Regions from separate parts of the Amycolatopsis sp. MJM2582 genome, predicted to be linked through region 1. Evidence: riboswitches for the same ligand, from Rfam matches in the RefSeq annotation. Region 1 holds a riboswitch; the other holds the start of a gene.
The links. Region 1 has a riboswitch for cobalamin ahead of metE (5-methyltetrahydropteroyltriglutamate--homocysteine S-methyltransferase). Riboswitches for the same ligand answer to the same signal wherever they lie in the genome.
Positions count from the first base shown of each region.

Region 1 (5,479 bases):
GCGATCTGGGTGGCCTCCGGGCCGGTGAGCGCGACGATGCGGCGGCCGAACGCGCCCATCCACGACACCGGTCCGTAGGTCTCGTAGCGTTTGAGGCCGAATTCGATGCCGAAGCGCATGAAGTCCAGCGCGTGCCCGATCACCGGCGGCCCCTCGTCGCCGAGGACGGGTTTGAGGCCCGGCGGGGCGGGCGCGAGTTCGCGGACCGGCCAGGTCGCGCCGAGCCAGCGCTGGTCGACCGAACGCGGCAGGGGGATCGAGGTGAGCGGCGGAACCCGCTCGCGCAGCGCCCCGGTGACCTTTTCGACGGCGTTCGCCATGGTGACCATCTCCCCGCTGAGACCGGTTACCGCTCCACCATCGCACCCTTATTGACGCGTTGACAATACCTCGATGGAAGTTCCGTGAAGGCCTCCTTGAGGGACCCAGGGGCCCTCAAGGAGGCCTTCACGGACCGGTCAGGCCAGTTCGGAGCGGACCGTGTGCGCGGCCGTGACGAGGTTCCGCAGGGCCGGTTCGACCTCGGCGTAGCCGCGGGTCTTCAGGCCGCAGTCCGGGTTGACCCAGATCCGCTCCGCGGGCACGGCGCCGACGGCGGTCCGCAGCAGGCCGCTGACCTCGTCCACGCCGGGGACACGCGGCGAGTGGATGTCGTAGACACCCGGCCCGACGCCGCGGCCGAAGCCCGCCGCGCCGAGATCGGTGACGACCTCCATCTTCGACCGCGCGGCCTCGATGCTGGTGACGTCGGCGTCGAGCGCGTCGATCGCCTTGACCACCTCACCGAATTCCGAATAGCACATATGCGTGTGGATCTGAGTGGCGTCGTCGATCCCGGAAGTCGCCAGCCGGAACGACGAAACCGCCCACGCGAAGTACGCCTCGTGCGCCGCCGCGCGCAGGGGGAGCAGCTCCCGCAACGCCGGCTCGTCCACCTGGATGACGCGGATGCCCGCCTGCTGCAGGTCGTGCACCTCGTCGCGGATGGCCAGCGCCACCTGACGGGCGGTCTCGCCCAGCGGCTGATCGTCGCGGACGAACGACCACGCCAGGATCGTCACCGGTCCGGTCAGCATGCCCTTGACGGGTTTGCCGGTCAGCCCCTGCGCGTAGCGCGCCCACTCGACGGTCATCGGCTCCGGACGCGAGACGTCGCCGTACAGGATCGGCGGCCGGACGCACCGCGAACCGTAGGACTGCACCCAGCCGAAGTCGGTGGCCGCGAACCCGGCCAGCCGCTCGGCGAAGTACTGCACCATGTCGTTGCGTTCGGGCTCACCGTGCACCAGCACGTCGAGGCCGAGGTCCTCCTGCAGCCGGACGACGCGCTCGATCTCGGCCTTCATCGCGGCTTCGTAGCCCGCGTCGTCCAGCGAACCCGCCTTGTGCGCCGCCCGCGCCTTCCGGACTTCGGTGGTCTGCGGGAAGGAGCCGATCGTCGTACTCGGCAACGGCGGCAGCTTCAACGCGGCCTGCTGAGCGGCCGCGCGCCGGGCGTAGGGGGAGCGGACGGTGTCCTCCGGCCGCAGCGCCTCCAGCCGGGCACGGACCCCGCTGTCGGCCAGATCGGCCGCCGTCGCGCGATCCGCAGCGGCGGCGCGGGCGGCGGAGAGGTCGACACCCTCTTCCTTCAACGCGCGCCCGAGCAGGACGACCTCGTCGACCTTCTGCCTGGCGAAAGCGAGCCAGCCCTTCAGCCGCGGGTGAAGCCCGTCCTCCCGTTCGACGTCGTAGGGCACGTGCAGCAGCGAACAGGACGTCGACACGCTGACCGACTTCGCGGTGCCCAGCAACGTCGCCGCCCGGCTGAGCGCGCGGGTCGGATCCGTGCGCCAGACGTTGCGCCCGTCCACGACACCGGCCAGGACCTCCTTGTCCCGCAAGGCGGGCTCGGAGGCGACGGCGTCCACAAAGGACTCATCGGAGACGAGATCGACGGCGATGGCGTCGATCGGGGAGCGGGCGAGTACGCCGAGTCCGCGGCCGAGCCCGCCGAAGTACCCGGCGACCAGGATCTTCGGCCGCGCGGTCTCCTTCGCGAGCCGGTGGTAGGCGCGGATGAGCGCGTTGAGCTCCCGTTCGCTGCGGTCCGCGGCGAAGGCGGGCTCGTCGAACTGGACCCACTCGACGCCTTCGTCGTGCAGACGGCGAAGTAGTTCGACGTAGCCGTCGAGAAGGTTGTCGAGCAGCTCCAGCGGGCGGAAGCCCTCCGGAGCCGTCTCGGCCGGCTTCGCGAGCAGCAGGAACGTCACCGGGCCCACCAGCACCGGCCGGGTCTCGACGCCGATCGCGCGGGCTTCGCGGTACTCGTCGAGCGGTTTGGTGCCGGTGAGCGAGAACGTCGTTTCCGGGCCGAGTTCGGGGACGATGTAGTGGTAGTTCGTGTCGAACCACTTCGTCATCTCCATCGCCGGCGCGTCCTGCACCCCGCGCGCGGCGGCGAAGTAGGTGTCGAGCGGCGAGAGGCCGAGCGTGGTGAAGCGCTCCGGCAGCGCTCCGAACAGCTCCGTGGTGTCGAGCACCTGGTCGTAATGGGAGAACGTGTTGGAGGGGACGGAATCCAGTCCCGCGTCCTTGAGTTCCCGCCAGGCGCGGGTGCGCAGCGCGCGGCCGGTGCCGAGCAGTTCGGCTTCGCCGATCTTGCCCGCCCAGTAGCGTTCGAGCGAACGCTTGAGTTCCCGGTCCGGTCCGATCCGGGGGTAGCCCAGCACTGTCGTGCCGATTTCGGTCACAGCTCTCTCCTCGCGAGCTTGTCGTCGGAGCCCGGAGCGCGCAGGAGTGACCGCCGTTCGGTCGTGCCCATCCCACGAGGCCCGGACTCACGCACGCCGTCGGCGCGCGTACCACGGGCAGGTCTTCGGACTCGTGGGCGACTCGCTCGCTCCTACCGGCCGTCGCTTCCCGGGGCGCCATGTCCCAGTGCTTTACCGTGTCTCGCACGGTGACGGCTTTCGTTCCCACATACCGCTGCGGGGCAGTCCCGGATTCGCACCGGGTTCCCTGTTACCTCGACCGGCCTGGGAGGCCGGGCGAACCAGTAGCACTCCGGAGCGTACCGAATCCGCGTCTCGCGTGACTGGAGGCGTAACTCACGTGATCAGAGGGACGACTCGCGTGATTGAACGGCGAACTCGCGTGTCTGGAGACGGAACACGCCGGGCGGAGGCCGCCCGGCGTGTCGTCCGTCTGGTCACGCGACTTCGCCGTTCAATCACGCGAGTTACGTGTCTGATCACGCGAGTTACGAGTTCGGGATCAGTCCCAGTCGAGGGCTCCGCCCGACTGGTACTCGATGACGCGGGTCTCGAAGAAGTTCTTCTCCTTCTTGAGGTCCATCGCCTCCGACATCCACGGGAACGGGTTCTCGGTCTCGCCGAAGATCGGCGCGAGGCCGATCTGCTGCGCCCGCCGGTCGGTGATGAAGTGCATGTACTGCTCGATCAGCTCGGCCGAGAGCCCGAGCATGCCGCGCGGCATGGTGTCGCGGGCGTAGGCGACCTCGAGTTCGCACGCCTCGGTCAGCATCGTCCGGATCTCCGCCTGGAACTCCTCGGTCCACAGGTGCGGGTTCTCGATCTTGATCTGGTTGATGCAGTCGATGCCGAAGTTCAGGTGGATCGACTCGTCGCGCAGGATGTACTGGTACTGCTCGGCGATACCGATCATCTTGTTCCGGCGGCCGAGCGAGAGGATCTGCGCGAAACCGGTGTAGAACCACATGCCCTCGAAGATCACGTAGAACGCGACGAGGTCACGCAGGAAGTTCTGGTCGGCTTCCGGGGTGCCGGTCTCGAAGTCCGGGTTCTCCAGGTTCTGCGTGTACTTCAGCGCCCACGCGTCCTTGTCCGAAATGGACGGGACCTCGCGGTACATGTTGAACAGCTCGCCCTCGACCAGGCCGAGGCTTTCGCAGATGTACTGGAAGGTGTGCGTGTGCACGGCCTCTTCGAACGCCTGGCGCAGCAGGTACTGGCGGCATTCGGGGTTGGTGATCTGCCGGTACACCGCGAGCACGATGTTGTTGGCCACCAGCGATTCCGCGGTGGCGAAGAAGCCGAGGTTGCGCTTGAGCATGGTGCGCTCGTCCTCGGTGAGGCCGTCGGGCGACTTCCACAGCGCGATGTCGGCCTGCATGGCGACCTCGGTCGGCATCCAGTGGTTGTTGCAGCCGGCGAGGTACTTCTCCCACGCCCAGGTGTACTTCATCGGCAGCAGCTGGTTGACGTCGGCGCGGGCGTTGATCATCCGCTTGTCGTCGACGTTGATGCGGGCGGCGCCGACTTCGATCTCACCGAGGCCCGTGGCGTCGGCGGAGGCGTCAAAGGTGGTCATGGAGGCTCACTTCACGAGTCGGGGGTCGTGAGTGGCGATTCGGGTTAGAACCCGAATCGCCACTCACGACGATGTCTTACTGGCAGGCTTCGCAGTCGGGGTCGTCGATCCGGCAGGCGGCGCCTTCGGTGGCGACGAAGTCGACGTCCGAGACCTTCGGCATCTCCTTCGGCTCCGGCTTGGCGGCGGGAACCGCGGCCGGGACCGAGGCCGCCGGGACCGCGGCGGCCGGCGACGGCGACACCGCGGCGGAAGCCGACGGCGCGGGCGAAGCGGCGGGAGCCGGGGCGGCGGCGGGCTTCGGCGAAGCGGGTGCGGCGGGGGCCGGGGTGGCCGAAACCGCGTTCAGCTTGCCGTCGGTGCCGCGCAGGGTGCTCTTCTCCACGTGCGTCGCGGACCGGGCCCGCAGGTAGTACGTGGTCTTGAGGCCCTTGTGCCAGGCGTAGCGGTACAGCTCGTCGAGCTTGCGGCCGCTGGGCGCCGCGATGTACAGGTTCAGCGACTGGGCCTGGTCGATCCACTTCTGGCGCCGCGAACCGGCGTCCACCAGCCACTTGGACTCGATCTCGAACGCGGTCGCGTACAGCGCCTTCAGGTCGTCCGGCACGCGGTCGATCTGGCCGAGGCTGCCGTCGAAGTACTTCAGGTCCGACACCATGACCTCGTCCCACAGCCCGCGCTCCTTGAGCGAGCGGACCAGGTGCGGGTTCACCACGGTGAAGTCGCCGGACATGTTCGACTTGACGAACAGGTTCTGGAACAGCGGCTCGATCGACTGCCCGACGCCGCAGATGTTGGAGATCGTCGCGGTCGGCGCGATCGCCATCACGTTGGAGTTGCGCATGCCGACGGTCTTGACCCGCTCACGCAGCGGCGCCCAGTCCAAAGTGGACGAGGTGTCGACGTCGAGCGCGTCGCCCTGGCGCGCGTCGATCAAGAGCTGCATCGAGTCGATCGGCAGGATTCCCTTGCTCCACAAGGAACCCTCGAACGTCTGGTACTGGCCGCGCTCCTCCGCGAGGTCGGTCGACGCCGAGATCGCGTAGTAGCTGATGTGCTCCATGCTGGTGTCCGCGAACTGCACGGCCTCGTCCGAGGACAGCGGGACACCGATCTCGAACAGCGCGTCCTGGAAGCCCATCAGGCC
Region 1 covers NZ_JPLW01000005.1:416,722-422,200, forward strand. The annotation lists gene ED92_RS29785 (cytochrome P450) at 1-320, opposite strand, end outside; gene metE (5-methyltetrahydropteroyltriglutamate--homocysteine S-methyltransferase) at 459-2,732, opposite strand; cobalamin riboswitch at 2,831-3,054, opposite strand; gene ED92_RS29795 (ribonucleotide-diphosphate reductase subunit beta) at 3,256-4,332, opposite strand; gene ED92_RS29800 (ribonucleoside-diphosphate reductase subunit alpha) at 4,409-5,479, opposite strand, start outside.

Region 2 (5,479 bases), on a different contig from region 1:
TCGAACTGGGCGACGGGAATCCCGCCGATCTGGTCGCACTGGCGGCGTCGCTGACGTCCGCGCAGGCGGTCGGACGCGAGCCGGTTTCACCGATCCTGCGGGAGCGCCTGCCTCGGTACACGGCCGAGCTCGAGGCGATGCCGCGCGACGAGCGTCTGCGTTTTCTCGGCACCTGTATGGACTTTTCCGCGCGGAAGGCGACTTGGTACGCGTCGGCGTCACCGGCCGACCGGCGGGCGGCGCACGCGCGGCTCGCCTCGGTCGAGGAGGGGCCGGACGCGCTCTGGCATCGCGCGATGGCGACGGCCACGCCGTCCGAGCCGCTCGCGGACGCGCTCGCCGCGGCACCCGCGATGGATCACGCGGCGGCGGCACGGCATCTCGAACGTGCCGCCGCGCTGACCGCCGATCCAGGCGTGCGGGCGGCCCGGCTGCTGGCGGCGGCGGACGCGGCCTGGCAGGCGGGCAGACCGGGGTGGGCGCGCTTGTTGCTGTCCAGGGTCGAGGCCGAACCGGGCGCGGTCGCGTTGCTGCACGGGGAAATAGAGCTGCGCGACGGCGATCCCGCCGTCGCCACCCACGAACTCGGCACGGCGGCGCGGCTGTTACCCGATCCGGCCGCCGCGCTCCTGCTGGCGGGCGAGGCACGGAGACTCGGCGGCGATCTGGGTGGCTACCGGGCTTTGGCACGGACGGTCCCGGCCGGAGAAGGGCTGGCGTTCGCGCATTTCCGGGGTTTGACGTCGGTTTACGCCGGACGGCACGACGCCGCCGTCGTCCCGCTGGAGGAAGCCGTCGCCAAGGGGATGGCCGACACCGACGTCGCCGGAGCCGTCTGGGCCGCCGAAGCGGCCTTCGCCCGCGGGCATGCCGAACAGGCACACGAGTACGCGGCGGCCGCGGTGAGCCGCGCACGACTCGGCAAACGCCACGCGGAACTGCCGTGGGCGCTGGTCTACCTCGCGCTTTCGGCCATCGCGCTCGACCGGATCCCGTGTGCGCGGGCGGCGTCCCGCGACGGCCTGCGCGCGCCCCACAACCTGCGGATGGAGCACCTGACGCTGCTGGGGCTGGCCGCCGCGCTCCTCGGCGACCGCGCGCCGGAACTGGACGAGGCGGCCGAGGGCATCGCCGAACGCGGCCTCGGCAGGCCCGCCGCCGTCGCCGCGTGGGCGTACGCCTGCCTGGACCTGGCCGAGGACCGGCCCGACGACGCGCTGAGCAGGCTCGAAGATCTCGCTTCGGGCGTCTCCGGCGACCAGCCGGTGATCCGCGTGCTGGCCACACCGCAACTCGTCGAGGCGGCCGTCTGCGCCGGACGTCCCGAACGCGCCCGTGCCGCGCTGGAGGTGTTCGACCGCTGGACCCTGGCCGGGGCGGAACCCTGCTGGCTCGCGTTGAGCCACCGCTGTCACGCGCTGATGGCGTCGGATCCCGGTGTGGCGGAACGACATTTCCAGTCGGCCATCGAGGCGCATCGGCGGGCGGGCGGCGCGGTGGAACTCGCCAGGACCAGGTTCGCGTACGCCACCTTGCTGCGACGGCATCGCCGGACCCGTGACGCCCGCGACCAGTTCCGCGATGCCTTGCGCGGCTTCGAAAACGTCGGCGCGACCCGGTTCGCCGAACGGGCCCGAGCCGGGTTGCGGGCGGCGGGCGAGACCGTCGACGCTCCGCACCGATCGCTCGCCGGCCTCACGCCGCAGCAGGACGCCATCACCCGCCTGGTGGCGGCGGGGGAGACGAACAAGGAGATCGCGCGGCGGCTGGTGATCAGCCACCGGACGGTGGACCACCACCTGCGGAACATCTTCACCGCACTGGGAGTGCGGTCCCGCGTGGAACTCGCGCGCCGCGTCGCCGCCGGCGAGTGACGCTGCCCGTGACTCGCGTGCTCAGAGGCGCGACTCGCGTGATTGGAGCCGGAACTCGCGAGTTCCGCCTTCAATCACGCGAAATACGTCCCTGATCACGGGAGTCACGCCTTCGCACACGCCGCGCCATATGTGCCCAGTCCGTGAAGGCCTCCTTGAGAGACCCAGGAGGGTGGCGCGTTGTGCCGGCTGGGGCTTGGTGTCCACAGTGGTCACTTTCCGGGCAGCATGCGCCTGCTTTGTGTCGGTAAGTCCGGTTTCGTGGGGAGTCGTGAGTGGTAAAGAGGGTTAGAACGACCATTGCCACTCACGACCCCCGGACGAAACTGCGCAAAGCGGACACTCTAATCGCAGTGAGCGTCCTTTTTGGACAGGCTGAGGGAGGCGCGCCCCCCTGACGAGCTCACGTCACGGGCAGGCGAGGACCGGTGCCTGCGGACGGCCACCGCCGTGCAGGTCGCTCAGCGGAACCCTGGCCAGACCGAGGATCGCCTGCGCGGTCGCGCGCGGGGCGGTCGCCGGGTTCAGACCGGTGGCGTCGTAGGCGATCGCGCCGCGATCCGCCTCGGCGCCGGCGCAGCCGGTCTGCAGCGAGCGCAGGAATTCCCGCGCCTTGGCCGCGGCGGCGGGACGGTGACTGGCCAGCGCTTCCGCGGCGAGGCCGGTGCTGTTGGCGTTGGGCGCGTTCGTGCCGAAGCCGAAGCCGCCGTTCGCGTGCTGCTTCGTGACCAGCCACGAGATGCCCTCGCGGGCGTTCACCGGGTCACCGGTGGCACGCAAGGCCTGGACGACCGTCGCGGTCGCGTCGACGTCGCTCGTGCACGTCGCTTCGCCGAAGTTCTGCGGGAAACCGCCGTCCGCGCACTGGGTGCCCGCGAGGAACGTCACGGCCGACGCCGGGGCGCCGCCAGGGGTGCGGTCCAGTGCCAGCAGGGCGAGCGACTGCGAAAGGGCATTGGAGTAGTCGCCGTACTCGGATCGGTCGGAGAACCGGCCGGACGGTGTGAGCAGCGAAAGCAGGCCCGCCTTCAGGTCGACGCCGCCGAACGACGCCGGGTCCTTGCCCCGGATCTGCGCGGCCAGCATCAGTTTGGCGTGCGCGCCCGCGTAGGCCTCGGTGCCGCTCCCGACGTAGCCGGTGGTGATCTCCGGCTTCGCGAGCCAGGCGATCGCCTTGCCCGCGTTCGTGTCCGACACGCCGGCCGCGGCGAACGCGAAGATCGCGTCGATCGTCAGGCCCTGATCGGGGAACTTCTGGCCGCCGAAGTCGGCCTCGAACCGTTCGCCGTCGGTCATCTGCCTGGCGAGCCAGCCCGCGGCGGCGTCGGTCTTGTTGTGGGTGGCCGCGGCCGCCGCCGGAGCGGTGACCAGCCCGATGCCGCACAGCAGCGCGACAGCGAAAACCAAACGTCTCATGAGAACCCTTTCCCGCATTTCCACGACAGGAGTCGGTGACATCGCGCGACGTGGGTGACCGGGCTCGCCTGGAAGGCATACCGTTGCGGGACAGCGCCGGACTCTCACCGGACTTCCCCCACGACCGCGCGAGAAGACTCTCACCCCGGTCGGGTGCGGGATACCGCCGGGTGCCGATGTGATCCTGGCAACCGACCTGGTCAGCGGTACCTGCCTGAGGTGAACGGGTGTTAACCTCGGCTGGCTCGACAACAGAACACCGCCGCCCGTGACGGGGAAGCCGGTCGAAATCCGGCGCTGTCGCGCAACCGTGGGCCCTTCGCAGGGCGAGCCGGGATACCGAACGGGCGGACGAACGAACCACTGTCGCGATAAACAGGGGTGACTGCGGCGTCCCGCCTTGTCCTCCGCCATGCCGCAAGGAGGAGTCATGCGCCGCGGGTACCTGGCCGCGTCGGCGTTCGCCGTCATCGTCGCCATGATCGCCGCACCGCTCAGCGGGACGGCGACGGCGGCGAACGATCCCGGTGCCGCGAAGGCGAATGCCCGCTGGCTCGCGACGAAGCTGAAGCCGGACGGCACACTCGACAACCCCAGCGGCGGCTCACTGCCCGACCACGGCCTGATGCTCGACGTGCTCTTCGCGCTGTACGCCGCGGGCGAAGGCGCGCGGGCCGAGCCGATCGTGAAGTTCCTCGACGACCAGGGCCACGCCACCGACTACTTCACCTGGGACGGGCTCGCTCCCGGCGCGGGCTACGACCAGATCATCGTCGGCGGTGCTGTGGCGAAGACGCTGGTCGCCGCCCAGGTGTCCGGCCGGAATCCCCGGGCCTTCGACGGCTACGACCTGGTCGCCGAAACCCATGCGGCCATCATGCGCAAGGGCCCCGACAAGGGCCGGGTCAGCGATTACGCCAAGGATCCCGCTCTCGCCGACGCGGTCAGCAACAACGCGAACATGTTCGGCCAGGCGCTCGGCGTGATCGGGCTCGCCGTGGCGGGAGAGAACGACCGGATCGCCATCGACAGGCTGTTGACCCAGCAGTGTTCCGAGGGCTACTTCCGCGTCCTCTTCTCCTACATCCCGACCAAGGAGACCGGCGACCACGTCACCCCGGACGGCCGCAAGGTCTCGACCTGCGAAGAGGGCAAACCGCTCGGCCTTTCCCCGACCGACGGTGACGCCACCGGGCTCGCCCTTTCGGCGATGCTGGCCGCGAAGAAGGCGGGCGCTGCAGGCCTCGACGCCCCGATCGCCAAGACCGTCTCCTGGCTCAAGGCGAACCAGACACCCGGCGGCGGCTGGGGTGGCGGCGTCGGCACCGAAGCGCCGAACACCAACAGCACCGGCCTGATCGTCCAGGCGCTCGCCGACGCCGGTGGCGCGGACGCGGCGGTGGACAAAGGCGTGCGGTACCTCAAATCCGCGCAGGCGAACGCCGCGTCCGACGCCGGGAACAAGCTCGCGGGCGAACTCGGCGCCATCGCCTACGACCCGGTTTCCTACGAGGCCGCGCGTTCCTCCGGCATCAGCGGCGTCGACACCTGGATCCGCGCGAGTGCCCAGGCTTCGCTCGGGTTGTCACAGATCGGTTTCCACTCGCTCGCGAAGGGCGAAGTCCTGCCGCCGGCCACCGGCGTCCCGGAAACCCCGGCTCCTGTGACGCAGCCGCACAAGCCGGAGAGCACACCGCCGAAACCCAAGAAATTCGTCACGCCCAGGGCGTCCACCGGCGCCCGGGTGTCGACGGTGGCGGCGACCCCCGCCCCGGCCACCGCGCCCCCGGCCGTCCGCCTCGGGGCCTACCTGACGAACCGGCTCGTCGGCGGCGACCACGTCGAGGTCACCGAGGACGGCAAGACCTACGTCGACTACGACGCCACCGCCGACGTGGTGCTGGCCTTGCGGGCGTTGGACCAGCAGCCGGACGCGGTCGCCCGCGCTTCGCAGTTCCTGCTGAAGCCGGAAGCCGTGCAGGCCTACGCCCACGGAGCGCCGTATGAACAGGGCGAGGCGTCGTACGCCGAACCGCTCGCGAAACTCGTGCTGGTCGCCGAATTCGCGAAGTCGGACGTCGCCGGGCCCTTGCGCGCCGATCTGCTGAAACTGCGCGGTGCCGACGGGGAGTTCACCGACACCGGATCGTTCGCCGACGCCGATCGGACGGTCGAGCGGCACGTTTGGG
Region 2 covers NZ_JPLW01000006.1:583,462-588,940, forward strand. The annotation lists gene ED92_RS33745 (LuxR family transcriptional regulator) at 1-1,874, shown strand, start outside; gene ED92_RS33750 (prenyltransferase/squalene oxidase repeat-containing protein) at 2,283-3,290, opposite strand; cobalamin riboswitch at 3,322-3,453, opposite strand; cobalamin riboswitch at 3,565-3,631, shown strand; gene ED92_RS33755 (hypothetical protein) at 3,721-5,479, shown strand, end outside.
Region 2: another riboswitch for cobalamin. It lies ahead of ED92_RS33750 (prenyltransferase/squalene oxidase repeat-containing protein); the one in region 1 lies ahead of metE (5-methyltetrahydropteroyltriglutamate--homocysteine S-methyltransferase).